Regions from separate parts of the Hydrogenophaga sp. NH-16 genome, predicted to be linked through region 3. Evidence: predicted binding sites of a transcription regulator. Region 3 holds the regulator's gene; each other region holds the start of a gene.

Region 1 (7,092 bases), 400 kb from region 3:
CCGAACTGGTCGTGGTAGTAGGTGGGCAGGAAGGTGGTGATGCCGATAAAGCCGCCGAAGGTGACGACGTAGATCAGGCTGAAGACCCAGCCGTCCTTCTCCAGCAGGCAGGCCAGGTGGTCCCTGAGGTTGGCGTGTTCGTCGCGGTCGGGCGGTTCCTTGGCCATGAAGGCCACCACCAGCATGGGCACGAAGGAGGCGAGGGCGGCAAAGCCGTACACCGTCTGCCAGCCGAACCTCTGTGCCAGCGGTGGTGCGAGCAGGGCGGCCACGGCGGTGCCCACGTTGCCTGCGCCCACCAGGCCCATGGCCAGGCCCTTGTACTTGGGCGGGTACCAGCCCGAGCCGAGCGACATGGCGACGCCGAAGCTGGCGCCGGCCACGCCCAGCAGCAGGGCCAGCTTGAGCAGGTCGTCGTAGCTGTGAACGAAGAAGTAGCCGAAGGCCATGGTCAGCGTGATCAGGCTCAGCTCGACCAGTGTCGCGGTCTTGCGGCCCACATATTGCGCCAGCAGACCCAGGGGGAAGCGCATGATCGCGCCGGCCACGATGGGGATGGACAGCAGCAGGCCCTTCTGTGCGGGCGTGAGGTTGAACTCCTCGCTGATGAAGGGGGCCATGGCGCCGTTCATCACCCAGATGACAAAGGAGAACATCAGGTAGAAGAAGGCGGCGAACAGCGTGGGCGTGTGGCCACTTTGGAGGAACGAGCGTAATCCGGCCATGGTCGTGGTCTGTGGAGTGGGGCGGGGGAGGATGCACCACGACCGCAGGCCACCCGGGCGGGCGCTGCGGTCGCGGAGGCGCTGGAACACCGCGAACGCGGCGTGGCGCAGAGGGGGAAGGCCTTCGTCAGCCTTCGCCCGATTTCTTGCAAGCTTCGTGCCCGTCGAATCACGGGCGGGATGCACCAGCTTGGGGTGCGGGTGCTTGGGCCGCTGCGGGGGTCAGGCCGCCTTTTCGACGTGTGCCTGGCGCGTGTAGAGGAAGTCGATGACCGCCTTGCGGTAGTGCTGGTACTGCGGGTCGTCGGCCAGGGCGACGCGGTGGCGCGGGCGCGGCAGGTCGACCGCAAGCACCTCGCCGATGGTGGCGGCCGGCCCGTTGGTCATCATCACGATCTTGTCGGACAGCAGCACCGCCTCGTCCACGTCGTGCGTGACCATGACCACGGTGGCCTGGGTCTTGGCGACGATCTCCAGCAGCTCGTCCTGCAGCTTGGCGCGGGTCAGCGCGTCCAGGGCGCCGAAGGGTTCGTCCATCAGCAGCACCTTGGGCTCCATCGACAGCGCACGGGCAATGCCCACGCGCTGCTTCATGCCGCCCGAGATTTCGCCGGGGCGCTTTTGCGCGGCGGCCTTCAGGCCCACCAGTTCCAGCGCCGCATCGGTGCGCACCTTCAGCTGGATGCGGGTTTCGGTGCGGCCGAACACCCGCTCCACAGCCAGGAAGATGTTCTCGTAGCAGGTCAGCCAGGGCAGCAGCGAATGGTTCTGGAACACCACGGCGCGCTCGGGGCCAGGGCCTGCGATTTCCTTGTCGGCGCACAGCAGCACGCCACCGGTGGGCGTGGTCAGTCCGGCGATCAGGTTCAGCAGCGTGGACTTGCCGCAGCCCGAGTGGCCGATCAGCGCGACGAACTCGCCTTTGGCGACGGAGAGGTTGATGTCCTTGAGCGCGGGGAACAGGCCCTTTCTGGTCTTGAAGGTCTGCTCGACGCCCTGGATGTCGATGTACTTCGTGTTCATGCTTTCACTTCCTCATAGGTGAAGATAGAGGCCAGCTTGATGAGCGCGAACTCCAGCAGCAGGCCGACGATGCCGATCACGAAGATGGCGATGATGATGCTGGAGACGTTGAGGTTGTTCCACTCGTCCCAGACCCAGAAGCCGATGCCCACGCCGCCGGTCAGCATCTCGGCGGCCACGATCACCAGCCAGGCGGTGCCCACCGCCAGGCGCACGCCGGTCAGCAGGTAGGGCAGCACGGCGGGGAACAGGATCTTGGTGAAGATCTTCCACTCGCTGAGGTTGAGCACGCGGGCCACGTTCATGTAGTCCTGCGGCACGCGCTGCACGCCCACCGCGGTGTTGATGACCATGGGCCAGATCGAGCAGATGAAGATGGTCCAGATGGCGGCCGGGTTGGCGCCCTTGAACACCAGCAGACCGATGGGCAGCCAGGCCAGCGGCGACACCGGGCGCAGCAGGCTGATGAGCGGGTTGAACATGCGCGAGAGGAACACCGAGCGGCCAATCGCAAAGCCCGCCGGAATGCCGACCAGCGCCGCCATGCCGAAGCCGATGGCCACACGCTGCAGGGAGGCCAGCACGTTCCAGCCCACGCCCTGATCGTTGGGGCCGTTGCTGTAGAAGGGGTCGGAGAACACCTGCACCGCCTGCGCCCAGGTCTCGGCCGGTTTGGGTATGCCGCTGTTGGAGGTGGACGCGATGGCCTGCCAGACCAGCACGAGCACCGCCAGGCCCAGCACCGGCGGCAGCACGGCCATCCAGAAGCTGCGCAGATCGATCGCAGGCTTTTTCGGAGCAGGGGGCGCTGCGGCGGGCCTGGCTTGCGAGGCGGTCATGGCTTTGGCGATGGGCGAGGTGGTGGGGCTGGCGGCGGGCGGGGCCGAAGCCTCCAGCGGCATGTGAAAAACAGCGGCAACCATGGTGGTGCTCCTTGTGAAGGGTCAGGCCTTGATGGCGAAGCCGTCGGCGTACTTGGCGGGGTCCTTGCCGTCCCACACCACGCCGTCCATCAGCTTGCTGCTGCGCATCGGGTCCTTGGGCACGCTGATGCCCATGGCGCCTGCGACGGACTTGTAGAGCTCGATCTGGTTGATCTGCTTCGCGATGCCGAGGTAGTCGGGGTGGCTCTTGATCAAGCCCCAGCGCTTGTGCTGGGTGAGGAACCACATGCCGTCGGACAGGTAGGGGAAGTTGACCTTGCCGTCGTTGAAGAACTTCATGTGGTTGGGGTCGTCCCAGGTCTTGCCCATGCCGTTCTGATAACGGCCCAGGATGCGCTGGTTGATCGCGTCGACACCGGTGTTGATGTAGGCCTTCTGCGCCACGGTCTCGGCCATCTTCAGCTTGTTCTGCAGGCCGGCGTCGATCCAGCGGCTGGCTTCGAGCACGGCCATCATCACGGCGCGCGTGGTGTTGGGGTACTTCCTGACGAAGTCGGCGGTCGTGCCCAGCACCTTCTCGGGGTGGTCTTTCCAGAGGTCCTGGGTGGTGTTGGCCGTCACACCGATGCCGTCCATGATGGCGCGGTGGTTCCAGGGTTCGCCGACGCAGAAGCCGTCCATGTTGCCCACGCGCATGTTGGCCACCATCTGCGGCGGCGGCACGGTGATCAGCTTGGCGCCCGACAGCGGGTTGATGCCCGCGGCGGCCAGCCAGTAGTGCATCCACATCGCGTGGGTGCCGGTCGGGAAGGTGCCCGCGAAGGTGTACTCGCGCTTGTTTGCGGCCATGAACCTGGCCAGGGACGGGCCGTCCACCGCGCCCTTGTCGGCCAGCGCCTTGGACAGCGTGATCGCCTGGCCGTTGTTGTTCAGGCTCATCAGCACGGCCATGTCTTTCTTGGGGCCGGCCGTGCCCATGTGCACGCCGTAGACCAGGCCGTAGAGCACGTGGGCGAAGTCCAGTTCGCCGTTGACCAGCTTGTCGCGCACGCCGGCCCAGCTCGCCTCCTTGGTGGGCACGATGGTCACGCCGTACTTCTTGTCGAAACCCAGCACGCTGGCCATCACCACGCTGGCGCAGTCGGTCAGGGGGATGAAACCGATCTTGACCTCGGTCTTTTCCGGCGCGTCGGAGCCGGCGGCCCAGACGCCGCTGTGGCCCAGGGTGGAGAAGAAGGTGGCGGCGGCCGCGCCCTTCTTGATGAAGTCGCGGCGCGAGCCGCTGTCGGCGGCGGGCGCGGCGGCGGTCTCGGGTGTCGTGGCGCGGTGGTCGTTCATGCTCAACTCCTGTGAAGAAAAAACCGAAAACTGAAACCGGAAAAACAAAACGGCGCCCATTCCAGGCCCCCCTGTCGGGGGCGAGAAATGGACGCCGTTGTCCTGAGTGTCCTGAGACCGTCGGGAGGGTGTGCCGCCATTGGCACGTCCCGTTGACCATCCTTGAGCACGGACCGTGCCAGCTTGTGCTGGTTGGCTCCGTTGAAAGCGTAACTCTTTGAATTGGCTGGGTTTTTCGAAGAAGGCGGTGCAGGGGCAGCCGCTGAACGGGGTGTCAGGGCGGCTTCAAACTGGTGCGCGGCCGTGCGGCGGCACAGCTTTTGTGCGCCGCAACAGGTGGGCTCAGCGCAGGCCCGGCGGCAGGATCTCGGCCATGGCCAGCACCGCCTGCGCCACGTCCACCAGGCGCCGGTTCTGGTTCATCGCCATCTGGCGCAGCGTCTTGTGCGCCTCGTGCTCGCTGAGCTGGCGGTGTGCCATCAGCAGGCCCTTGGCGCGTTCGACGATCTTGCGTTCGTTCAGGCTGGCACGGACCATGTCCAGCTCGTCACCCATCTGCTGCAGGCGCTGCGCCTGTTCGTGCACCAGTTCGAGGATCGAGCGTTCCACCTGCGGGCCGTAGGCCTGCACCGGGTGCCCCAGGTTCACCGGCGGCGCGGGGGCGGCCTGGCCTTCGTCGAAGAAGTCGCCGTGCTCGGGCAGGTCCTCGCCCAGCGACTCGGCGCGCTGCCACTTCTGGAAGTCGGCCAGGTCGCGGGTGGCGGCCGCCAGGCGCTGGTGGCACAGGGCCTCCAGCTCGGCGGCCAGCGCGTCCTCCACCGTCTTCATGGTGTCCATGCGGGCGGTGCAGGCGTCGAACCAGATCTGGCTCAGGCCGGTGTCCAGCGGGCCGCCGGGCAGCGAGGTGGCCAGGATGCGGCGCAGCCGCTCCAGCGAGGCCTGCGTGTCGTGCCGCTGCACGGCGGCCCAGGCCTCGCGCAGCGGCTCGCTGGCGAAGTCGGCGAACACCTGCAGGCAGCGTTCCTGCGAGTCGATCAGGTGCAGCAGGCGCTGCTGGCCGTCGGCCTGCGCGCAGCCCGCCGCAAACAGGGCCGAGCCGGTGGCGCGTTCCTGGCCGGCGAATTCCTTGCCCTGGATGAAGTTGAACAGGGCCACCAGGCGGCGCGAGATGTCGGGGTCGGAGGCGCTGTCGGCGGCCTCGAACACCACCGCCAGCAGGCCGTTGATCAGGCGGATGTAGCCGGCGGTGGCGCGTGCGGCGCTCCAGACCTGTGTCTGCACACGCAGGCGCAGCAGGGGTAGGGCGTCCAGGCCCTGCAGCACATAGGCGATGCGGCTGAACAGGCGGGCGCCGTTGCCGGCGCGCGGGGTCTCGGTGTCCAGGGTGTCGAAGGCGGCGCGCACCTCGGCCTGCAGCTCGTCGCAGCACGCCACCTGGGCCAGGCGCTCATCGGCCCAGTGCTGGCCTTGCGAGGCGAGGTAGAGGTTGGACAGGCCGCGCTCGCGCTGCAGCGCATGGATGAAGCGGCCGGTGGCGTTGACCAGGGCGCTGGTCAGCGCCAGCTGTTGCAGGCCGGCGATTTCGCAGCGCTTGGCGGCAATGAGGAAACAGAAGGCCGATTTCATGCCCTGGGGCGGCAGCAACATTCGTGCCGCCTGGAGCGTGGGGGCCCGACAGTTTCAGGCAGGTGTCATGCCGTGCCGGCGTTTGAGATCGGCGGTTTCCGAGCTCGCAAGAAATGCCAGGAACTTTTGTACGGCATCCGGCTGCGTGCTCACGGTGGCGCGGGCCGCCGAGAAGGTGGTGACGATCTGTACGGCTTCGGGCAGGCCGCCGATCACGTCGATGCCGACCACACCCGTCATCTCGCTGAGCTGCTGGAAGCCCAGTGCGACTTCGCCTTTGGCAACCAGCGAACCCACCGAGGTGCCTGGCGGCGGCGTGACGATGCGCGGTGCGATCTGCTGCGCAATGCCCCAGCGCTCGAACAGCTTCGCCAGTTGCACACCGCTGGGACCGGTGGAGTAGCCGAGCGTGGGCGCGGCCAGCACCGCGGCCTTGAGCGCGGCTTCGGTGGCGATGTCCGGGTGCGGGGTGCCGGCCGGCACGGCCACGGCCACGGCCGAGCGGACCATGTCGGTGCGGCTGTCGGCCGCCACGTGGCCGCTGGCGGCCAGCTTCTCGATCGCGTCCGAGGCCAGGGCCACGATGTCGAAGGCCTCGCCGGCCACGACGCGTTTGGCCGCGTCGACGCCGCCGACCGAAGTGACGGCGACCATGGTGTCCGGCTGTTGCGCCGAATACGCGGCCACCAGGTCGGCCAGCAGGGCCTTGGTGGCCATGGAAGAGATCAGGGTCAGGGAAGTGGTCGGCATGGCGGCAAAGGGCTCGTGGGCGGAGCCCGCCAGCGTATCAAAGCCACTCTCGTCTGACCCGTGTCCGCGCGTTCTTTCTGTTATCAGGCCACGGCATGGACCGGCGCGGCCGCCGCTGCGACCGGGGGCGCTGAGGGCACCAGCTGCGCGCGCACCGACACCACCCCGCCGACCATGATCAGCGCCGGCGGGCGCACCTGGTGGCGCAGCGCCAGCGCGGGCAGCTCGGCCAGCGTGCCGGTGATGCAGCGTTCGTCGGGCAGGGTGGCCTTCTCGACCAGTGCGGCTGGCGTCTGCGGCGACAGGCCGTGGGCGATCAGCTGGCGGCAGATCTCGGGCAGGTTGTTCACGCCCATGTAGAGCACCACGGTCTGGCGCGGGCGCGCGAGCATGGCCCAGTCCATGTCCAGGCCCTGGCCGTCGCGCAGGTGGCCGGTGGCCAGCACGAGGGAACAGGCGTGGTCGCGGTGGGTCAGCGGAATGCCGACCGAGGCCGCAGCACCCTGAGCGGCCGTGAGGCCGGGGACCACGGTGAACGGAATGCCCTCGGCCGCCAGGGCCTGGGCCTCTTCGCCGCCGCGGCCGAAGATGTAGCCGTCGCCGCCCTTGAGCCGCAACAGTGAGCGGCCGCTGCGCGCCAGTTGCACCATGAGTTCGATGATCGAGGCCTGGGGCAGGGTGTGGCGCGAGCTTTCCTTGCCGACATAGATGCGCTCGGCGTCGGGGCTCAGGTGTTCCAGCACCGC
Region 2 (7,092 bases), 890 kb from region 3:
GGTCGGGCAGCGGTGGGTCACGTCCAGGCTGAGCCAGCGGCGGTTCGCCGGGTCCACGCACACGTCCACCCAGGCGTGGCTGGCCAGATCGGGTTCGTTGGCGGCGTAGAAATACCCGCTGACGTAGCGCGCCGGCAGGCCGATGCTGCGGCACACCGCCACCATCACATGCGCCTGGTCCTGGCACACGCCCAGCCCCCAGTCGAAGGCCTCGAGCGCGGTGGTTTCCACCCCCGTGCTGCCCTTGCGGTACTGCACCTTGTCGGCCACGGCGCCGGCCAGGGCCACCAGGTCGGCGGCGCTCGGCCGTTCACCCCGCGCACGCGCGACCATGAGACCGGGCACCGCCTGCAAGGCCCACATGGCCATGCGCGGGTGCGGCTCTGCCAGCGGGGTCGAGCGCAGGTAGAAGCCGGGCGGCGGCAGGCCAGGCGAGTCGGTGAAATCGGAGACGCCATGGGTCACGACCGTGCCCCGGGCGGTGACGCTGTTCTCGCGCAGGTTCTTCTCGGGCCGCGCGGAGAGCGAGAAGCTGTGCACGCGGTTGCCCTCAATGTCGGGCTGGCTGCACAGGGTGCCGGGCACGCGCAATTCCCAGTGCTCGACGCTCTGGCAGGCACTGCTGACCGGCCACAGGTGCAGCGACTGCACCGTGTAGAGCAGCGGCTGGCTGTAGCGGAAGCGGGTGTGGTGGTGGATGACGAGTTTCATGCGGGCTCCGGTTCGCGCCGGGGACCCGCATGGTACCCGTCCGGATCAGTGACTCGGCACCAGGAAGTCCTGGCTGATGCGACCGCCGAGTTCGTTTACCCGGTCCAGGAACTGGGTCAGGAAAGCGTGCAGGCCGGTCGAGAGGATCTCGTCGATGCGCGCGTACTGCAGGTCGGCCTTGAGCTTGCCGGCGCGGCGCTGGGTTTCGGCCGATATCTCGTTGGCCACCACGCTCAGGTTGGCCACCACCTCGTTCATGCTGGCTGCCAGGCTGCGCGGCATGTCCGGGCGCAGGATCAGCAGCTCGGCCACGCGCTCGGGCGTGATCACGTCTCGGTAGACCTTGCGGTACACCTCGAAGCCGGAGACGGAGCGCAGGATCGCGCTCCAGTGATAGAAGTCGTACTCTTGGTCCTGCTCGCTGGCGGCACCGAAGAAGTCGCTGTGCACCGCGTGGAACTTCACATCCAGCAGCCGCGCCGTGTTATCGGCGCGTTCCAGGAAGGAACCCATGCGGTAGAAGTGGAAGGCCTCGTCCTGCAGCATGGTGCCCACCGCCACACCACGCGACAGGTGCGAGCGGTGCTTGACCCATTCGAAGAAGGCGCCCGGGTCGCGCTCGAAGTCCCTGGACTTGAGGTATCCCGCCAGCTTGAGCCAGGTGGCGTTCTGCGTCTCCCACAGCTCGGTGGTCAGCGCGCCGCGCACCGCCCGCGCGTTCTCGCGCGCCGCGCGCAGGCAGGACACGATGGACGACGGGTTGGACTCGTCGCGCACCATGAAGTCCATGACGTTGCGCGGCGTGATGTCATGGCCGTACTTGGCGGTGTAGCTGGGCATGAGCTCGCTGATCGACAGCAGGCCCTGCCAGCCCACCTGCGCCACCGCGGCGGACTGCGGCAGCAGCGAGGTCTGGTAGTTCACATCGAGCATGCGCGCGGTGTTCTCGGCCCGCTCGGTGTAGCGGGACATCCAGAAAAGGTGGTCGGCGGTACGCGAAAGCATGTCGTGTCTTTCTCAGTTTTCCAGAATCCAGGTGTCCTTGGTGCCGCCGCCCTGCGACGAATTCACCACCAGCGAACCTTCTTTAAGCGCCACGCGCGTCAGGCCACCGGGCACCATCTGCACCTCCTTGCCACTGAGCACGAAGGGCCGCAAGTCGATGTGGCGCGGGGCGATGCCGCTGTCCACATAGGTCGGGCAGGTCGAGAGGCTGAGCGTGGGCTGCGCGATGTAGCCGTCGGGCTTGGCCCTGACCACGGCGCGGAACTCGTCCACCTCGGCTTTGGTCGCAGCGGGGCCGACCAGCATGCCGTAGCCGCCCGCGCCGTGCACTTCCTTGACCACCAGTTCGTGCATGTGGTCGAGCATGTACTTCAGGTCGTCGGGGTTGCGGCCCATGAAGGTCGGCACGTTGTTCAGGATTGGTTTTTCGCCCAGATAGAACTCGATCATCTTGGGCACGTAGGGGTAGATCGACTTGTCGTCGGCAATGCCGGTGCCCACCGCGTTGCAGATGGTCACGTTGCCGCTGCGGTAGACGCCGAGAAGACCGGCGCAACCCAGTGTCGAGGTCGGGCGGAACACCAGCGGGTCGAGGAAGTCGTCGTCCACGCGGCGGTAGATCACGTCCACGCGCCTGGGGCCCTTGGTGGTGCGCATGTAGACGAAGTTGTCCTTGACGAACAGGTCCTGGCCTTCGACCAGCTCCACGCCCATCTGCTGCGCCAGGAACGCATGCTCGAAGTAGGCGCTGTTGTACATGCCGGGCGTGAGCACCACCACCGTGGGCTCGGCGGTGGTGGCGGGGCTGACCGCGCGCAGGGTCTCCAGCAGCAGGTCGGGGTAGTGCGCGACCGGCGCCACGCGGTTCTGGCCGAACAGGTCGGGGAACAGCCGCATCATCATCTTGCGGTCTTCCAGCATGTAGCTCACGCCGCTGGGCACGCGCAGGTTGTCTTCGAGCACGTAGTACTCGCCCTCGCCTTGCGCATTCGGTGCCCGCACGATGTCGACGCCCGCGATGTGCGAGTAGATCTGGCTGGGCACCTGCACGCCCATCATCTCGGGGCGGAACTGCGCGTTCTGGAAGATCTGGTCGGCCGGGATGTGGCCCGCCTTGATGATCTCCTGGTCGTGGTAGACGTCGTGGATGAAGCGGTTGAGCGCGGTCACGCGCTGCACCAGCCCGGCCTGCATGCTCTTCCACTCGTGGGCGGGAATGATGCGCGGGATGAGGTCGAAGGGGATCAGGCGCTCGGTGCCGGCGCCGTCTTCGTCCTTGGCGCCATACACCGCGAAGGTGATGCCGACGCGGCGGAAGATCATTTCCGCCTCCTCGCGGCGCGATGCCATGACTTCCTCGGGTTGTTGTGCCAGCCACCGTGCGTAGTTCAGGTAGTGGGCCCGCACCTCGGTGGGCGAGGCGTTCATTTCGTCAAACATCGGTCGGCTCATGGGCTTTTTCTCCTGCACCCAGCATAGCAAGGAGCGGGCCAGTGGTCACCCGCCGGGGTCCGCCTCATCGCCCTCGTCCGCCACAGGCGCACCCGGATGGTGCCAGTAGCGGCGCACTGCATCCCGGTGGCAATGCACGCTCAAGGGCCCATCGCTGCGCCACAGAGCCGCACCACATTGGGGCAATGCCACCCACCGCATGCCCCGCGCGTCGTAGCGGTCCCGGACCACCGGTGCCGGGTGCCCGAACCGGTTGCGGTAGCCCGACTGGACCAGCGCCACCGAAGGCCGCAGGGTGTTGAGCAGCACCGGGCTGCTGGACGAGGCACTGCCGTGGTGCGGTGCCAGCAGCAGGTCGGCCCGCAACTGTGGCTGCGCCAGCGCCAGCCGGGTTTCGCGCTCGGCATCCAGATCGCCGCTGAGCCAGGCCCAGCGCCGGCCATTGCCCACGCGCAGCACGCAGGACATGGCGTTGCTCGGCAGCCGTCCCTGGCCGGTGTCGTCAAAGTGTTCCGGCGACGGATGCAGCACTTCGAAGTCCACCCCGTCCCAGTGCCAGCGCTGACCGGCCAGGCAGCGCTCACCCTCGCCGAACGAGGACAGCCAGCGCGCCCTTGGCCAGGCCGCGTGCACCGCGCCCGAACCACCCGAGTGGTCGCTGTCGCGGTGGCTCACCACCACCATGTCGGGCGCCTCGCCCAGCGCGCGCAGCAGCGGCACCACCACCCGGTCGCCAGCGTCGCTGCCGGGGCCGTAGCGCGGACCGGTGTCGTAGAGCAGGCTGTGGCCGGCGGTGCGCACCAGCACCGCACTGCCCTGGCCGACGTCCACCGCCAGCACCTCGAACTCGCCGGTCTCAGGCCGCTGGGGTGTCCAGGCCAGCATCGGCGCCAGCAGCACCAGGCCGGCCGAACGCAGCGACCACGGCAGGCGCAGCACCAGCAGCAGCCCGCCGGCCACTCCACACAGCGCCAGCGGCAGGGGCGGGATGGGCTGAAACAGCGTGGCCCAGCGCCAGCCGCCCAGCCACTCCAGACACACCACCAGCCCCTGAACGGCCCACGCCGCCAGATCCCACAGCGGCGGCACGATCACGCCCAGCATGGCCAGCGGCGTGACCACACCCGTCACCCAGGGAATGGCCAGCAGGTTGGCCACCAGCCCCGCCAGCGACAGCTGCCCGAACAGCAGCACCCCCAGCGGCGCCAGCGCCACCGTGACGACCGCCTGCTCGCGCAGCAGGCGGCGCACCGGCCCCGCCTTCTGCCGCGATCCCGAGGCGAACAGGATGCCCACCGCCACAAAGCTGAGCCAGAACCCCGGCTGCACCAGCGCCCAGGGGTCCAGCGCCAGCACCGCCACCATCGCCAGCAGCCAGACCAGGGGCCAGGGCCACTGGCGCACGCCCTGCCGCAGCCCCACCACCAGCGCCAGCATCAGCACCGTTCGTTGCGCCGGCACGCCCCAGCCCGAAAACAGCGCGTAGGCCGCCGCGGCCGCCACACCACCCCAGGCCGCCGCCCGCGGTGCCGGCACCGCCAGCAGCACCCCCGGCCACGCATGGGCCCAGCGCCGCCAGCCCCAGCCGATGCACGCCGTGGCCAGCCACGCAAACACGGTGACATGAAGACCGGAGATGCTCATCAGATGAGCCACACCCGTGTCGCGGAAAAGGGTCCAGTCGCTGCGCTCGATCGCCGCCTGGTCACCCACCACCAGCGCCGCCAGCACACCGGCGCTGCGCGGTTCCTGCACACGCGCAGCGATGCGGTCCGCCACCCACTGGCGCGCCGCTTCGACCGGGTGGCCGCCGCTGGCGCCGAGGAACACCGGCGCGGGGTCGCGCGGGCCATCGCGCAGGTAGCCGGTGGCGCCGATGCCCTGCTCCCAGAGCCAGCGCTCGCGGTCGAAGCCATGGGGGTTGGAGGCACCGTGCGGACGCTTGAGACGCACCGTCAGCCGCCAGGCGTCGCCCGCGCGCCAGGTGCGCCCCGTTCCCTGACCCCGGAAGTCGCTGATCAGCAGCCGCGGCGGCAGATCCACCGCCAAGCCGTCCCTCGTCGCCGATGCCACGGCGAACTCGAAGCGGTCGCTGTCGGCGCCGCGCTGGGGCATGGTGGCCACCTGCCCGGTGACCACCAGGTTCACGCCCTCCAGCGGGGCGCTCAGCGCCTGCGCCTGGTGGCGCGCAGCGCGCAGGCCCGTTGCCCCGGCCGCCGCGAGCGCACCCGCCAGCAGGGCGGCGCCCAGCGCAAGCCCGGCACGTCGCCTGGCCCCGACCCGTGCAGCAACGCCGGCCAGCAAGAGCGCCGCCGCCAGCAGCCCCGCGTACCCCGCCACCGGCCACAGCCGGGCCTGCAGAAGCTGCAGCGCCACCCCCAGCACCGCGCCAGGCAGCACCGCCCACAGCGGGTGCATCAGACGGTCCGCCGGACAGCCGTGCGCCGTGGCGCGGGACTTGCTAGTTTTTGTCGAACGCGCGCGGCAGCCCGCCCTGGCAGCGTTTTCATTGTTTGTGACTCCCTGTTGAAAGTGACCCCAGCATGGCCATCCATGTCGCCCTGAGCCACATCACCCATTATCGGTACGACCGCCTGGTCAAACTCGGCCCGCAGGTGGTCCGCCTGCGGCCGGCACCGCACAGCCGCACCAAGGTGCTGTCGTACTCGCAGAAGATCGAACCGGGGGGTCACTTCATCAACTGGCAGCAGGACCCCTTCGCCAACTACCAGGCGCGCCTGGTCTTCCCCGAACCCACCACCGAATTCAAGGTCACGATCGACCTGGTGGTCGAGATGGCGGTCTACAACCCGTTCGACTTCTTCCTCGAACCACGCGCCGAGAAGTTCCCCTTCACCTACGACGAATCCCAGAAGCGGGAACTGGCCCCCTACCTGGCCACCGCACCGATGACGCCCCTGCTCAAGGGCTATCTGGAGCAGGTCGACCGCAGCGAGCAGCGCACCATCGATTTCCTGGTCGGCATCAACCAGAAGCTCTGGAAGGACATCGCCTACACCATCCGCATGGAGCCGGGTGTGCAGACGCCAGAGGACACTCTCACGCTCAAGAGCGGCTCCTGCCGCGACTCGGGCTGGCTGCTGGTGCAGTTGCTGCGCCACCTGGGCCTGGCCGCGCGCTTCGTCTCGGGTTACCTGATCCAGCTGACACCCGACGTGAAAGCCATCGACGGCCCCAGCGGCCCCGAGAAGGACTTCACCGACCTGCATGCCTGGTGCGAAGTGTTCCTGCCCGGCGCCGGCTGGATCGGTCTGGACCCGACCTCGGGCCTGCTCGCCGGTGAGGGCCACATTCCGCTGGCCTGCACGCCGCAGCCCTCCAGCGCCGCGCCGGTGGAAGGCGGCGTGGACAAGTGCGAGGTCGAGTTCAGCCACGAGATGAAGGTCATGCGCATCCACGAATCGCCGCGCGTGACCAAGCCCTACACCGAAGACCAGTGGAACGAGGTGCTGAAGCTCGGTGAACAGGTGGACGCCGATCTGGTGAAGGGCGACGTGCGCCTGACCCAGGGCGGCGAGCCCACCTACGTGGCCATCAGCGACCGCGACGCCGCCGAGTGGAACACCGACGCCCTGGGCCCGACCAAGCGCGGCTACGCCACCGAACTGCTGGGCCGCCTGCGCGAGCGCTACGGCGACGGCGGCTTCGTGCACATGGGCCAGGGCAAGTGGTACCCGGGCGAGCAGTTGCCGCGCTGGGCGCTGTCGGTGTTCTGGCGTGCTGACGGCGAACCCTGCTGGGGCAACCCGGCCCTGCTGGCCGACGAGCGCGACGAAGCCCGCTACACCGCCGACGACGCGCAGCGCTTCACGCAGGCACTGGCGCGCCGCCTGGGCCTGTCGACCCAGTACATCACCCCCGGCTACGAAGACACCTGGTACTACCTGTGGCGCGAACGGCGCC
Region 3 (7,092 bases):
CGCCCGCACCTGGGCGCTCTGCCCTGCCACCCCGGCAGCCGCAATGCGCTCGCCATAGGGCGGGTTCAGCAGCATCACGCCGGGCTTGTCGGTCGGCGGCATGCGCTGCAGCGCGTCACCGCCACGCAGCTCCATCGCGAAGGCCACACCCGCGCGTTCGGCGTTGCGCTGCGCGAAGTCGACCATGCGGAAGGCCACGTCACTGCCGAACACGATGGGCTTGCGCCCGGCCGGCCACTCGCGGCGCTGCTTCGCGGCCTCGTCCTTGAGGGCGTGCCAGACGTGTGGCTGGAACGGCAGCAGCTTCTCGAACGCGAAGCGGCGCTGCAGACCGGGAGCGACCCGCAGCGCGATCTGTGCCGCTTCGATCGCCACCGTGCCGCTGCCGCAGCAGGGGTCGTACAGCGGCACGATGTCGTCCAGCGATTCGGCCTCGGCGCCGTTCCAGCCGGTGGCGGCGATCATGGCCGCGGCCAGCGTTTCCTTCAGCGGCGCGTCGCCTTTGTCCTCGCGCCAGCCGCGCTTGAACAGCGGCTCGCCCGAGGTGTCGATGTAGAGGCTCACCGTGTCGGTGGTCAGGTGGGCGTAGAGCCGCACGTCGGGCCAGGTGGTGTTGACGCTGGGGCGCTCGCCGCGCTTGTCGCGGAAGCGGTCGCAGACTGCGTCCTTGATCTTGAGCGCCGCGAAGTTCAGGCTCTTGAGCGGGCTGTGCTGCGCCGTGACCTCGACCTTGATGGTCTGCTGCGGCGTGAACCAGATTTCCCAGGCGACCTCGCTGGCGGCCGCGTACAGGTCGTTCTCGCTGCGGTAGCCACCGTGCCAGAGCTGCACCAGCACGCGCTGCGCGAGCCGGCAGTGCAGGTTGAGCTTGAGCGCGTCGCGCCAGGACGCCAGCAGCGCCACACCGGCGCGCGACTTCTGCACCGCGGTCTCGCCCGTGATGCGCGTGACTTCGGCGGCGAGGTAGTCCTCCACGCCGGCGGCGCAGGGGAGGAAAAGATTCAATTGGTTCAAAGCGCTTTTCTCAGGTTCGCCGGCGCGATGCGCAGCGCCTCGCGGTATTTCGCGACCGTGCGGCGCGCGCACTCGATGCCCTGCTCCTTGAGCAGGTCCGAGAGCTGGTTGTCGGACAGCGGCTTGGTCGGCTCTTCGGACGCGATGAACTGCTTGAGCAGGGCGCGCACCGCCGTGCTCGACGCATTGCCGCCGGTCTCGGTTCCCAGGCTGGAGCCGAAAAAGTACTTGAGCTCGTAGGTGCCGAACGGCGTGGCCATGTACTTGGCCGTGGTCACGCGGCTGATGGTCGACTCGTGCAGGCCCAGCTCGTCGGCGATCTCGCGCAGCACCAGCGGGCGCATGGCCAGTTCGCCGTGCATGAAGAAGTTGCGCTGGCGCTCGACGATGGCGCTGGAGACGCGCAGGATGGTGTCGAAGCGCTGCTGGATGTTCTTGATGAACCAGCGCGCTTCCTGCAGCCGCTGCTGCATGGCCGCGTGGCCCGCTTCGCCGCCGGCCTCGCGCCGCCCCCGCAGGGCGTTGGCATAGACATCGTGCACGCGCAGGCGCGGCATCACCTCGGCGTTGAGCGAGACCTTGAAACCGCGACCGGCGCGGGTGACGATCACGTCGGGCACCACGACGTTGCGCTCGACGTCGACGAAGCGCCGGCCCGGCTTGGGCTCCAGGCGGGCGATCAGCGCCAGCGCGGCGCGCACGGTCTCGTCGTCGTGCCCGGTGGCCGCACACAGGCGCTTGATGTCGCGCTTGGCCATCAGCTCCAGCGGCTGCTCGCAGATCGCCAGCGCCGTGCGGGCGGCGGGCGTGTTGCGCAGCTCCATGATCTGCAGCCGCAGGCACTCGCCCAGGTCGCGCGCGCCCACGCCCGTGGGCTCCATCTGCTGCAGCCACTGCAGGGCCATGCCCAGGCGCTGCTCAATGGCCTCGACTTCGTCGAAGCGCGGCTCTTCGTCGGCCGGCCGGCCCGCGGTCAGGCGCCAGCAGGCGCGCGCCAGCTCGTGCAGGCTGTCCTCCAGATACCCGTCGTCGTTGAGCGACTCGATCAGGAAAAACAGCGCCGCGCTGTCCTCGTCCGACAGGCGCAGGCAGCGCGCCTGCTCGTGCAGCTGGTCCTGCAGGCTGACCGGCACACGGGCCAGGTCGGCGGCCGTGGCGGTGTCGTCGTCGTCCCCACCGGAACCGCTGTTGCGCGCGGGTGCATCGCCGCCCCATTCGCTGTCGTCGGGCGCCATCTCGACGGTGCCGTCGCCTTCCCAGCTTTCTTCGACCGGCGCGGCGCCGTCCAGCCGGCTCTCGACCTCGTCGCTGGCGCTGTCTGCGCTGTCGGCCTGGGTGGTGCGGGTGTCCGGTTCGGCGCTGCGCAGCTCGACCACCGGCTGCGCCGCTTCTTCCAGCTGCTCGCCGGCGACCACCGGTGCGTCCGCGGTCTGCACGCCGAAATCTTCGCGATCGGCCACTTCCTCGCCCCGTTCCAGGAACGGGTTCTCGTCGAGCATCTGCTCGACTTCCTGAGCCATCTCCAACGTGGACAGCTGCAACAGGCGGATCGACTGCTGCAATTGCGGCGTGAGCGCGAGGTGCTGCGACACCCGCAGCGACAGACCTTGCTTCATCGGCTCATTCCGTCACATGCGGAAGTTCTCGCCCAGGTAGACGCGGCGCACCTCGGCGTTTTCGATGATCTCGGCGGTGGTACCGCTGGCCAGCACATGACCGTCGCTGATGATGTAGGCGTGGTCGCAGATGCCCAGGGTTTCGCGCACGTTGTGGTCGGTGATCAGCACACCGATGCCGCGCGACTTGAGGAAACTGATGATGTGCTGGATCTCCAGCACCGCGATCGGGTCGATGCCGGCGAAGGGCTCGTCCAGCAGGATGAACCGCGGCCGGGTGGCCAGCGCGCGGGCGATCTCCACGCGACGGCGCTCACCGCCCGAGAGGGCGGGCGCGGGCGAATCGCGCAGGTGGTCGACGCGCAGCTCCTTGAGCAGCTCGTCCAGCCGGGCATCGATCTCGCGCGCGGACAGCGGCTGGCCGTTCGCGTCCTGCTGCAGCTCCAGCACGGCGCGCACGTTCTGCGCCACCGTGAGCTTGCGGAAGATCGAGGCTTCCTGCGGCAGGTAGCCCAGCCCCAGCCGGGCACGGCGGTGGATGGGCAGGGACTCGATGCGGTGACCGTCCAGCAGGATCTCGCCACCATCGGCCCGCAGCAGGCCGACGATCATGTAGAACGACGTGGTCTTGCCGGCGCCGTTGGGACCCAGCAGTCCCACCACCTCGCCCTTGTCCACCGACAGGGACACGTCCTTGACCACCTTGCGGCTGCCATAGGACTTCTTGAGTCCCCGGACCTCCAGACGGCTGTGCGACGGCATGCCGCCCGACGGACTGGCGCTGGCGACGGTCTCCGTCACTTCTTGGGCTCGGTGATCTTGCCGCTGGGACGCAGCGTGGCCGGATCGGTCGCCGGGGCGGCGGGGCCGTTCTTCTCCTCTTCCGGGATCGGCGTGAGCATGGCGCGCACGCGGCCGGTGGGGTTGGCAGCGGTCTTGCTGGTGTCCCCACCCTTGACCGTGAACACCTCGGTCAGGCTGTTGTAGAGGATCTCGCTGCCCACGCTCTGGTCGTTGAGCAGGGTGCCGCGGTAGCGGCGCAGCACCGCGCGACCGGTGAACAGCACCGTCTGCGCCTTGCTGTCGTATTCGATGCGATCACCCTCGCCCTCGATCCATTCGTCCACGCCTTCCCGCTTCTGGCGGAAGAAACCGGCCTTTTCGGGGGTGCCCAGCAGCAGACCGTACTGATTGCCTTGCGGGTCCTGGCGCACGTCCAGCTTGGCACCGCGCATCAGGATGGTGCCCTTGGTGATCACCACGTTGCCTGTGAACACGCTGGTCTGGCGTGTCTCTTCGTAGCGCAGCGCATCGGCCTCCACGTTCATGGGCTTGTCCTTGTCGGCCTTTTCGGCCTGCGCCAGCAGGGGCAGCATCAGGCCAATGACGGCCAACATCCGGGCGATGGAACGGGGGGTTGGTGCGTGTGGGTGCATGGCGTTTGAGGGCACAGATCTTGCATTCATTGTAGCGGCGCCCAGAGCGTTTCGCCGCTGCGCCGGCACATTGTGCCCGCCATGAAACCAGGAAGCCCGCACAGGGCGGGCTCCGAAGGGAAGAGGGTCAGAAACCGGTCAGCCTTTGCGGGCCTCGGCAATCAGCGAGTCCGCCACCAGCAGGGTGCGCGGCCCTTGTCCGCCCACATAGAACTTGCCGGCGATGCCCAGGGCGGGCGTGCCTTCCACCTGGTAGGCGTCCTGCAGACCAACGGCCTTCTCCGCCAGCTTGGCAGCCTGGCCATTGAAGATGCCCAGAAACTGCTCGCGGTTGACACCCTGTTTTTCGATCCAGGCGGTGATGGCGGGCGCGGTCGTCAGCGGCTGGCGCTCTTCGTGGATCGCCTTGAACACCTTGACGTGCAGCGTGTCCACCAGGTTCAAGGCCTCCAGCGTGAAGTACAGGCGCTGCATCGGCACGAAGTTCTGGTTGAAGGCCACCGGCATGCGGCGCACCGTCACATGGGCCGGTTTGCGCTTGATCCACTCATGAAAGACCGGTTCAAAGTTGTAGCAGTGGATGCAGCTGTACGCGAAGAACTCGACCACCTCGACCTGCCCCGCCGGGCTCTCGGTCGGCGCCGGCTTGGCCAGCCGCTGGAAATCGGTGCCTTCCTTGAAGGCCACGCGCTGGGCCAGGGCCGGCGACAGGGTCAGCCCGCTGGCGGTGGCGGCACCAGCCACCAGGAGGCTGCGCGAAAAATCTCGACGATGCATGGAATCGGACTCCTTGAAATGACCTGAATCAGGCTCCCGGGACAGCGAAAAGTTCCTCGGTACCGTGCAATCAGCGCTGCACCCGCACCAGCGCCGCTTCCACCCCGTTCACCTCCAGCTGTTCGCGCGTGGCCTCGGCCATGGCCTTCTGGCCAAATGGTCCCATGCGGACACGGAACACGGTGCGCCCCGCCTGCTCGCGTTCGGTGATGGTGGCGTCCATGCCCAGCATGGCCAGCCGTGCTTTCTGCGCCTGCGCCTCTTCGGGAGACTTGAATGCCCCCGCCTGCACGAAGTAGGAGAAGGGGTCGGCCCCCTGCGCAGCCGCGGGCTCCGACGCCCCTCCGGCCTTGGCCCTCATGAGGTCGCCCAGCGGATCGCTGTCCGGCTTGGTGGCCGCGTCAGCGGCTTTGGCGGCCGGCGCCTTGTCGGGCTCCGCCGCTGAGGCGTCCTTCGGTGCCGCGTCGCCGGCGGCCGGCGGGGTCGTTTCGACTGGAGCCGGCAGCGGCGGCGGCTTGTTCACCAACCCGGCGTTCGGGTTCCAGCCCTTGTTGCGTTCGGCCTCGGCCGCATCGTCGGCCGGCTTGCGGGTGACACCGCGGTCCACGAATGGCACCGGCACGCGCGTCACATACACGGCCACCGAGAGCGCCAGGCCCAGGCCGACGAGCAGGCCGACCACAAAGCCAACCAGGGTGCCGCCACGCTGAGCGCGGGCCTGCGGGAATGAAATGTTCATGGGAGGTGGGAGGTTCACATCTTCTGCGGGGCGCTCACGCCCAGCACGGCCAGGCCATTGTGCAACACCTGTGCCGTTGCCCGGACCAGCGCCAGACGGGCGCGTTTGACCGCTTCGTCGTCCACCAGGATGCGCTCGGCGTCGTAGTAGCTGTGGTAGGCCGCGGCCAGCTCGCGCAGGTAGAAGGTCACGTCGTGCGGCGCAAAGCCCTCGGCCGCTGCGGTCAGCATGGCCGGGTACTTGGCCAGCAGCAGCATCAGCGACTGCGCGGCCGGCGTGTGCAGGGGCGACAGGTCGGCGCCGGCGAGCGAGTCCACGTCACCGCCCCAGGCCGCCAGCACCGAGCAGATGCGCGCGTGGGCGTACTGCACGTAGTAGACCGGGTTGTCGTTGTTCTTCTGCACCGCCAGATCGACGTCGAAGGTGTATTCGGTGTCGGGTTTGCGACTGAGCAGGAAGAAGCGCACCGCATCCTTGCTGGTCCACTCGATCAGGTCGCGCAGCGTCACATAGCTGCCGGCACGCTTGCTGATCTTGACCTCTTCGCCGTTGCGCACCACGCGCACCATGGTGTGCAGCACGTAGTCGGGGTAGCCCTGGGGGATGCCCACGCCCGCGGCCTGCAGGCCGGCGCGCACGCGGGCGATGGTGCCGTGGTGGTCGGTGCCCTGGATGTTGATGACCTTGGTGAAGCCGCGCTCCCACTTGGCGATGTGATACGCCACGTCGGGCACGAAGTAGGTGTAGGACCCGTCGCCCTTGCGCATGACGCGGTCCTTGTCGTCGCCGTAGTCGGTGGACTTGAGCCACAGCGCGCCATCCTGCTCGTAGGTCTTGCCCGCCTCGCGCAGCTTCTGCACCGCCGCGTCCACACGGCCACTGGTGTAGAGGCTGGACTCCAAGTAGTAGTTGTCGAACTTCACCGCGAAGGCCTTGAGGTCCAGGTCCTGCTCGTGGCGCAGGTAGGCCACGGCGAACAGGCGGATGTCGTCCAGCGCCTCGGGGTCGCCGCTGGCGGTGAATTCGCGGTCGTCGGAATGCACCGTCTTCTTGGCCAGGTAGTCGTTGGCGATGTCCTGGATGTAGTCGCCGTTGTAGGCGGCCTCGGGCCATTCGGCATCACCGGGCTTGAAGCCCTTGATGCGCAGCTGCGTGCTGGTGGCCAGCGTCCCGATCTGCACGCCCGCGTCGTTGTAATAGAACTCGCGGTACACGTCCCAGCCCTGGGTCGTGTAGAGGTTGCAGATCGCGTCGCCCAGCGCGGCCTGGCGGCCGTGGCCCACGTGCAGCGGGCCGGTGGGGTTGGCCGAGACGAATTCGACCATCAGGCGCTGGCCGTTGGAGGGCTGGACACCGAAGGCCTCGCCCGCCTGCAGCACCTCGGTCACGATGGCCTGCTTGGCCGCGGGCTTGAGCCGCAGGTTCAGGAAGCCGGGACCGGCGATCTCAATGTCGGCCACCCACTGCTGGTAGACGGGCAGCGCCATCAGCGCGGCCTTGAGCTGCTCGC
Region 4 (7,092 bases), 1.1 Mb from region 3:
AGTCGCCCAACATCTTCTTCGCCGACGTGATGGACAAGGACGACTCGTTCCTGGACAAGGCGATCGAAGGCCTGGTGCTGTTCGCGTTCAACCAAGGCGAGGTCTGCACCTGCCCCAGCCGCGCGCTGATCCAGGAAAGCATCTACGACAAGTTCATGGAGCGCGTCTTGAAGCGCGTGGCCGCCATCAAGATGGGCAGCCCGCTGGACACCGACACCATGATGGGTGCGCAGGCTTCCAAAGAGCAGCTGACCAAGATCCTGAGCTACCTGGAACTGGGCAAGGCCGAAGGCGCGCAGGTGCTGATCGGTGGCGAGCAGGCCAAGGTCGGTGGCGATCTGGACGGTGGCTACTACGTGCAGCCCACGCTGTTCAAGGGCCACAACAAGATGCGCATCTTCCAGGAAGAAATCTTTGGCCCGGTGCTGGCCGTGACCACCTTCAAGGACGAAGCCGAAGCCCTGGAAATCGCCAACGACACGCTGTACGGCCTGGGCGCCGGCGTGTGGACCCGCAACGGCAACCTGGCCTACCGCATGGGCCGCGCCATCAAGGCCGGCCGCGTGTGGACCAACTGCTACCACGCCTACCCCGCGCACGCCGCCTTCGGTGGCTACAAGGAGTCGGGCCTGGGCCGCGAAAACCACAAGGCCATGCTCGGCCACTACCAGCAGACCAAGAACCTGCTGGTCAGCTACAGCGAGAACAAGCTCGGCTTCTTCTGATCCTCACCAGGGTTTCGGAGTGCGAGGGGAGGCGGGCAACCGCTTCCCCTTTTCGGTTTTCAGAACAAGGAGACAGACATGGTTGAAAAAGTCGTGGCGACACCGGCGGCGCTGGAACTGATCGAGTTCCTCAAGGCCAAGCACGGCCCCGGGCTGATGTTCCACCAGAGCGGCGGCTGCTGCGACAACAGCGCCGCCAACTGCTACCTGCTGGGCGAGATCACCATGGGCCAGGGCGACGTGTTCCTGGGCACCATCGGCGGTTGCGAGTTCTACATGAGCAAGTCGCAGTACGCGACCTGGCGCCACACGCAGCTGATCATCGACGTGATCGAAGGCCACGGCGGCACCTTCTCGCTCGAAGGGCCGGAAGGCAAGGCCTTCCACACCCGTTCGCGGGTGTTCACGCCGGAAGAAATGGTGCAGATCGAGGCGGAGGAACACGCGGCCGGGCACTGAACGGCCGCCCGGTGTTCCATTCCTGAACAGTGCGCTGGCCGGGGCGCATGGCATGGAACTTGTTGGAAGATCGGCCCCTTCCGGAGACAAGACCATGACCCCACGCCCCACCGTCGCCCTGCGGCGCCTGAACGCCGCGCTGCTCATGACCCTGGCCGGCACCGCCGGCGCCCAGACCCTGCAGGAGGTCGTCGTCAGCGCCTCGCGGCAGGAGCAGCAGAGCTTCGACGCACCGGCCTCGGTGCAGGCTGTGGGACAGGACGCCATCGAGGCGGCTGGGCCGCGTGTCAACCTGTCCGAGGTGATGACGCGGGTGCCCGGCATCACGGTGCTGAACCGCCAGAACTACGCGCAGGACCTGCAGCTCTCCATCCGCGGCTCGGGCTCGCGCTCGCCGTTCGGCATCCGCGGCGCCAGGCTCATCGTCGACGGCATTCCCGCCACCATGCCCGACGGCCAGGGCCAGGCATCGACCATCAGCCTGCCCTCGGCCCAGCGCATCGAGGTGCTGCGCGGGCCGCTGGCCCAGCTCTACGGCAATTCGGCCGGCGGCGTGCTGCAGGTGTTCACCGCCGACGGCCCGGCGAAACCCGAAGTCCGGTTCAGCGTGGATGCGGGTTCCGAACAGCTGCGCCGCTACGGCCTGCAGGCGGCGGGGCAGAGAGGTTCACTGAACTATGTGATCGACCACAGCGACTTCTCCACCGACGGCTGGCGCGTCAACAGCGCGGCCAAGCGCAAGCACACCAATGCCAAGCTGCGCTGGGCGCCCAGCGACGCCACGAAGCTCACCCTGGTGGCCAATTCGTTTGACCAGCCCGAATCGGGCGACCCGCTGGGCCTGACGCGCGAGCAGTTCGAAGCCAATCCGCGCCAGGCGGTGGCGAACTCCACGCTGTACAAGGCTGGCAAGGACGTGTCGCAGAACCAGGTCGGCCTGGTGGCAGAACACCAGCTGGATGCGAAGAGCGAACTCTCGGCGCGGGTCTACGCGGGCCAGCGCGACCTGGACAACCGGCTCTCCATCCCGCTGATGGCGCAGACCTCGCCCACGGCGGCCGGCGGCGTGGTGCAGCTGGACCGCAGCTACAGCGGCACCGGCCTGCGCTACGCCCGGCGCATCGCGGCGGGCGAGGGCGAGGTGCGGCTGAGTGCGGGCCTGGACCTGGAGCGCATGAGCGAGCGCCGCCGCGGCTTCATCAACAACCTCGGCGAGCCGGGCGAGCTCAAGCGCGACGAGGACGACAGCGTGGACAGCACGGGCGTCTACACCCAGGCCGACTGGGCGATCAACGAGGGCTGGAGCGCGGTGGCCGGCCTGCGCGCCAACCGGGTGAGCTTCAAGGTGAAGGACTTTTTCGTGCGCCCCGGCAACCCCGACGACAGCGGCCGCGCACGCTTCAACGCCACCAACCCGGTGATCGGTCTCACGCGCCACCTCAGCCCCGACACCAACCTCTACGCCAACATCGGCAAGGGTTTTGAGACGCCGACGCTGACCGAGATCGCCTACACGGCAGACGGCAGCGGCCCCAACCTGAATCTCAAGTCCGCGCGCAGCACCCACGTGGAACTGGGCCTGAAGACCAAGCTGGGCGAGGGCCAGCGGCTGGACGCCGCGCTGTTCCACATCGGCACCACCGATGAAATCGTGGTCGCGTCCAGCAGCGGCGGGCGCACGGTCTACACCAACGCGGGCAAGACCAGCCGTTCGGGCATCGAGCTGGCGCACAGCGCGCAGTGGAGCCCCGAGTGGCGCACGCACCTGGCGTTCTCCACGCTGAATGCCCGCTTCGACCAGGCCTTTGCCAGCAGCAGCGGCGCCACCGTGGCCAAGGGCAACCGCATTCCCGGCACGATGAACCGCACGCTGTTCGGTGAGCTGGTCTGGCAGCCGCGCGCCTGGCCCGGCTTCACGACCGCGCTGGAGGTCGTGCACCGCGGCTCGATGGTGGTGGACGACGTGAACAGCGACCGCACCGACGCGGCCACGCTGTTCAACCTGCGGCTGGGCTGGGAACAGAAGCTGGGCGCGTGGAAGCTGCGCGAGTACGTGCGCGTGGACAACCTGGCCGACAAGGCCACCATCGGTTCGGTGATCGCCAACGACGGCAACCGCCGCTTCTTCGAGCCGGCGCCGGGTCGGCAGTGGGGTGTCGGCGCCACGGTGAGCTACGCGTTCTGAACCCGGCCGGGGTTCAGAGCCCCGGCTTCTGCAGCGCCTTCAATACCTCTGTCTGGAAGTCCGGGCCTTCGGCGGCGGCCATGAAGGCGCCGATGGCGCCGTCGAAGCGCACCGTGCCCTGGTGCAGCAGCAGCAGGCGGTCGGCGGTCTTCACTTCTTCAATGAGGTGCGTGGCCCAGAGCACCGCTAGGCCCTGGTCGCGGCACAGGCCGCGCACCGTGTCCAGCAGTTGCTGGCGCGAGGCCGGGTCCAGGCCCACGGTGGCCTCGTCCATCAGCAGCAGGCGCGGGCGGTGCAGCAGCGCGCGCACCAGCTCCACCTTGCGCCGCGTGCCGCCCGAGAGGCTGCGCACCACGGCCTTGGCCTGGTCCTGCAGGCCGATGGCGGCGAGCTGCGCGTCGATGCGCTCGCGCGCCGTCTTGCGCGGGATGCCGTGCAGGTCGGTGTGGAACAGCAGGTTGGCCATCACCGTCAGGTCCAGGTCGAGCGCGCTCTGCTGGAACACCACGCCCAGGCCCGCGAGCGCGCGCGCGGGGTGCTGGCGCATGTCCTGGCCGAGCACATGGATCGTGCCCTGGTCGGGGGTGAACAGGCCGGTGAGCAGCTGCAGCAGGGTGGACTTGCCGGCGCCGTTGGGGCCGAGCAGGGCCACCATCTCGCCGGGTTGCATCGACAGGGTGACGCCCTTGAGCGCGGGTTTGCCGTTGTAGGCCTTGTGCAGGCCCTCGGCCTGCAGCACGGAGTTGAAGGCGGGCGGTGTGGGTTCGGTCATGAGGCGGTCTTGGCCAGCAGGTTCATGCGTGCGAGCAGCTTCTTTTCGCGTTCCACGGTGGCGAGCACCGCCTGGCGGTAGTCGCGCGTGCCCAGGTAATCGAGCGACTGATCGTACTTGGCGAGCGCGCCCGCATGACGTTCGCTGAACATGGCCTTGTGGAACACGTCGTGCAGCTTCTGCACCACCGCGGGCGGTGTGGCGGCCGGCGCGGCCAGGCCCCATGGCGAGGTGTAGACCGCCTGCGGATAACCCAGTTCGCGCATGGTGGGCGCGTCGGGCCAGCGCGGGTTGCGCGTGGCGTTGAAGGTGGCGAGCACGCGCATCTGGCCTTTCTCGACCCAGGGCGCGAAGCCGGTGGAGTTGACGCCCGCCATGATCTGCGCGCCCGCGATGGCCAGCATCTGGTCGGCCGTGCCCTTGTAGGGCACGTGCACGTACTTCACGTTGTGCTGCAGCAGGATCTCTTCCATCGCCAGGTGGGCGGTGGTGCCGATGCCGGTAGAGCCCAGGATCAGCTCACCGGGGTGTTTGATGGCCCAGTCGATCAGCTCGGTGGCGCTCTTGAACGGACTGCTGGCCGGCACCAGCAGGCCGAAGCTCACGCCCGAGACCTGCAGGATGGGCGCGAGGTCGGTCACCGGGTCCCAGGGCACGTGGTTCATCAGTGCGTGGCGGTAGACCGTGATGGGCACCTGGCCGATGGTGTGACCGTCGGCCTCTGCCGCCTTGAGCGCGGGCGCCACCAGCGTGCCGGCCGCGCCGGGCTTGTTGACCACCAGCACCGGCTGGCCCAGCAGCGGCTCGGCCTCTTCGCAGAGGATGCGGATCGTCAGATCGGTCTGACCGCCCGCGGGCCAGGGCACGATGAGCTGCAGCGGCTTGCTGGGAAAGGGCGCCTGGGCCCTCGCCAGCGGCGTCGCAGACGCCACGGCCAGCGCGCCGGCCTGGAACAGGATGTCGCGGCGCGTCGGGTGCCGGGCCTGGGTTGTGTCACGGCTCAGGGTTATCCCTGTGTCATTTTTGAACGCTGGGAACAGCGGTGTGTGTCTCATGGCGGGGCCTGATAGTCTCCTGTCCCTCGGAGCGCCCTCGGGACAGGGCATCTTGAGGCAAATTCTGTTCCCGCAACAGCCCATGGCCCACTGGCACCGAATTTGCAGAGGCATCGCGCGCCCGTGGCGATGCCCGCCCGGCCGCTGACCGTTTGACAACACCAAGGAGACAAAGACATGGCCCTCCGTGCCACCGCATTCCGCCGTTCCCTGCGCCCCCTGACCGCAGCCCTGTGCGCCGCCGGCGCCACGCTCGCCTTCAGCCTGCCCGCCCATGCCGAAAGCAAGGTCTACGTGTCCAGCGAGAAGGACAACAAGCTCTACGTGTTCAACACCGCGGGCGAGCGCCAGGGCGCCATCGACGTGTGCAAGCGCCCGCGCGACATGAGGTTCAACGCCGATGGTTCGCAGATCTTCGTGATTTGCGGCGACAGCAACGCCATGGGCGTGGTGGACGTGGCTGGCGGCAAGCTGGCCGGCACCGTGCCGCTGGGCGAGAGCCCGGAGATGTTCGACCTCAGCCCCGACGGCAAGACCGCCTACGTGTCGGTCGAGGACGACAGCGTGCTGGGGGCCTACGACATCGCAACGAAAAAGGCGGTGTTTGAAGTGAAAACCGGCGGCGAGCCCGAAGGCGTGCTGGTCACGCCCGATGGCAAAACCGCCTACGTGACCTCCGAAGTGGCCAACGTCGTCCATGTGATCGACCTGGGCACGAAGAAGGTGACCAAGAACATCAAGGTCGGCAAGCGCCCGCGCCGCTTCGTCATGTCGCCCGACGGCGGCGAGCTGTGGGTCACCAACGAACTGGACGCCACCGTGAGCGTGGTCGACACCAAGACCCACACCGAGAAGCAGAAGATCAAGTTCGAGGTCAAGGGCATGCGCCCGGCCGACATCACCCCCGTGGGCATGGCCATCAGCCCGGACGGCAAGAGCATGTGGGTGGGCCTGGGCCGCGCCAACCACGTGGCCGAGGTGGACGTGGCGAGCAAGGCGGTGAAGAACCAGGTGCTGGTGGGCAAGCGCGCGTGGGGCCTGGGCTTCACGGCCGACGGCAAGACCCTGTTCGTGGCCAACGGCCTGTCGGACGACATGACGCTGGTGGACACGGCGTCGGGCAAGGCACTGAAGACGGTGCCGGCCGGGCGTGTGCCGCACACCATTCTTGTGAGCAAATGACAGAGCCTGTGGCCCACCCCCATCGCTTGCCCACTTCGTGTGGCCGCTCCGCCCCTCAAGGGGCAATGCCTGCGGCCCGGCAAAGCCGGTTCCGCGGCATTCTGGGCTTGGGTTTGTGGTGTGCCTGCGTGTGGGCGTCGGTGCCTGCTCCAGCGCTGGCCGCCACCAAGGTCACCATCGCGGTGGTGTCGCTGGACGGCGACCCGCGCCACGCGCCGCGCCGGCTGGAGAAGGCCTACCCCGGCCACCCCACCGGGCGCGCCATCGACGGCGTGCAGCTGGCGGCCGAAGACTCGGCGTTTGAGCTGGACGCCGCCGGCATCGCGCTGGAGGTGAAGGACGTGGTGCTGCCCAACGCCGCGGGCCTGACCAAGGCCTTGGCCGAGCTGAAGGCCGCCAAGGTGCAGCACGTGGTGGCCGACCTGCCGGCCGCCGAATTGCGTGCGCTGGTGCAGGCGGCGCCGGCCGCGCTGGGCGGCGCCATCGTGTTCAACGCCGCGGCCGACGACGACGCGCTGCGCGGCGCGCAGTGCGCGGCGCACCTGCTGCACACCGTGCCGAGCCGCGCGATGCTCAGCGACGCGCTGGCGCAGTACCTGGCGGCGCGCAACTGGCGCAAGGCCCTGGTGCTGCAGGGCCCGCTGCCGGGGGACGCACCCATGCTGGAGGCCTTCAACCGCTCGGCCAAGCGCTACGGCATCAAGGCCACGTCCA

The links. Region 3 encodes sigma-54, which starts transcription at its own class of promoters, with help from an activator protein. Its sites were predicted from a motif close to TGGCANGNAANCTGCTTT; they were not measured.
Region 1: DD542_RS19840 (CmpA/NrtA family ABC transporter substrate-binding protein) is a predicted target of sigma-54. The motif match lies at 4,134-4,151, and genes of this name have one in related genera.
Region 2: DD542_RS02755 (transglutaminase family protein) is a predicted target of sigma-54. The motif match lies at 5,616-5,633, and genes of this name have one in related genera.
Region 4: DD542_RS16305 (PQQ-dependent catabolism-associated beta-propeller protein) is a predicted target of sigma-54. The motif match lies at 5,288-5,305, and genes of this name have one in related genera.

The regions. Positions count from the first base shown of each region.
Region 1 covers NZ_CP029344.1:4,111,646-4,118,737, forward strand. The annotation lists gene DD542_RS19825 (MFS transporter) at 1-725, opposite strand, end outside; gene DD542_RS19830 (ABC transporter ATP-binding protein) at 948-1,748, opposite strand; gene ntrB (nitrate ABC transporter permease) at 1,745-2,671, opposite strand; gene DD542_RS19840 (CmpA/NrtA family ABC transporter substrate-binding protein) at 2,693-3,970, opposite strand; gene DD542_RS19845 (nitrate regulatory protein) at 4,313-5,596, opposite strand; gene DD542_RS19850 (substrate-binding domain-containing protein) at 5,651-6,346, opposite strand; gene cobA (uroporphyrinogen-III C-methyltransferase) at 6,430-7,092, opposite strand, start outside.
Region 2 covers NZ_CP029344.1:565,970-573,061, reverse strand. The annotation lists gene DD542_RS02775 (transglutaminase family protein) at 1-711, opposite strand, end outside; gene DD542_RS02770 (alpha-E domain-containing protein) at 757-1,716, opposite strand; gene DD542_RS02765 (circularly permuted type 2 ATP-grasp protein) at 1,729-3,168, opposite strand; gene DD542_RS02760 (ComEC/Rec2 family competence protein) at 3,214-5,586, opposite strand; gene DD542_RS02755 (transglutaminase family protein) at 5,712-7,092, shown strand, end outside.
Region 3 covers NZ_CP029344.1:4,508,209-4,515,300, reverse strand. The annotation lists gene DD542_RS21735 (THUMP domain-containing protein) at 1-1,014, opposite strand, end outside; gene DD542_RS21730 (RNA polymerase factor sigma-54) at 1,011-2,630, opposite strand; gene lptB (LPS export ABC transporter ATP-binding protein) at 2,643-3,392, opposite strand; gene lptA (lipopolysaccharide transport periplasmic protein LptA) at 3,428-4,027, opposite strand; gene DD542_RS21715 (thiol:disulfide interchange protein DsbA/DsbL) at 4,205-4,843, opposite strand; gene DD542_RS21710 (SPOR domain-containing protein) at 4,914-5,582, opposite strand; gene argS (arginine--tRNA ligase) at 5,597-7,092, opposite strand, start outside.
Region 4 covers NZ_CP029344.1:3,382,248-3,389,339, forward strand. The annotation lists gene DD542_RS16280 (aldehyde dehydrogenase family protein) at 1-725, shown strand, start outside; gene DD542_RS16285 (DUF779 domain-containing protein) at 804-1,184, shown strand; gene DD542_RS16290 (TonB-dependent receptor) at 1,279-3,369, shown strand; gene DD542_RS16295 (ABC transporter ATP-binding protein) at 3,383-4,141, opposite strand; gene DD542_RS16300 (tripartite tricarboxylate transporter substrate binding protein) at 4,138-5,196, opposite strand; gene DD542_RS16305 (PQQ-dependent catabolism-associated beta-propeller protein) at 5,374-6,378, shown strand; gene DD542_RS16310 (ABC transporter substrate-binding protein) at 6,507-7,092, shown strand, end outside.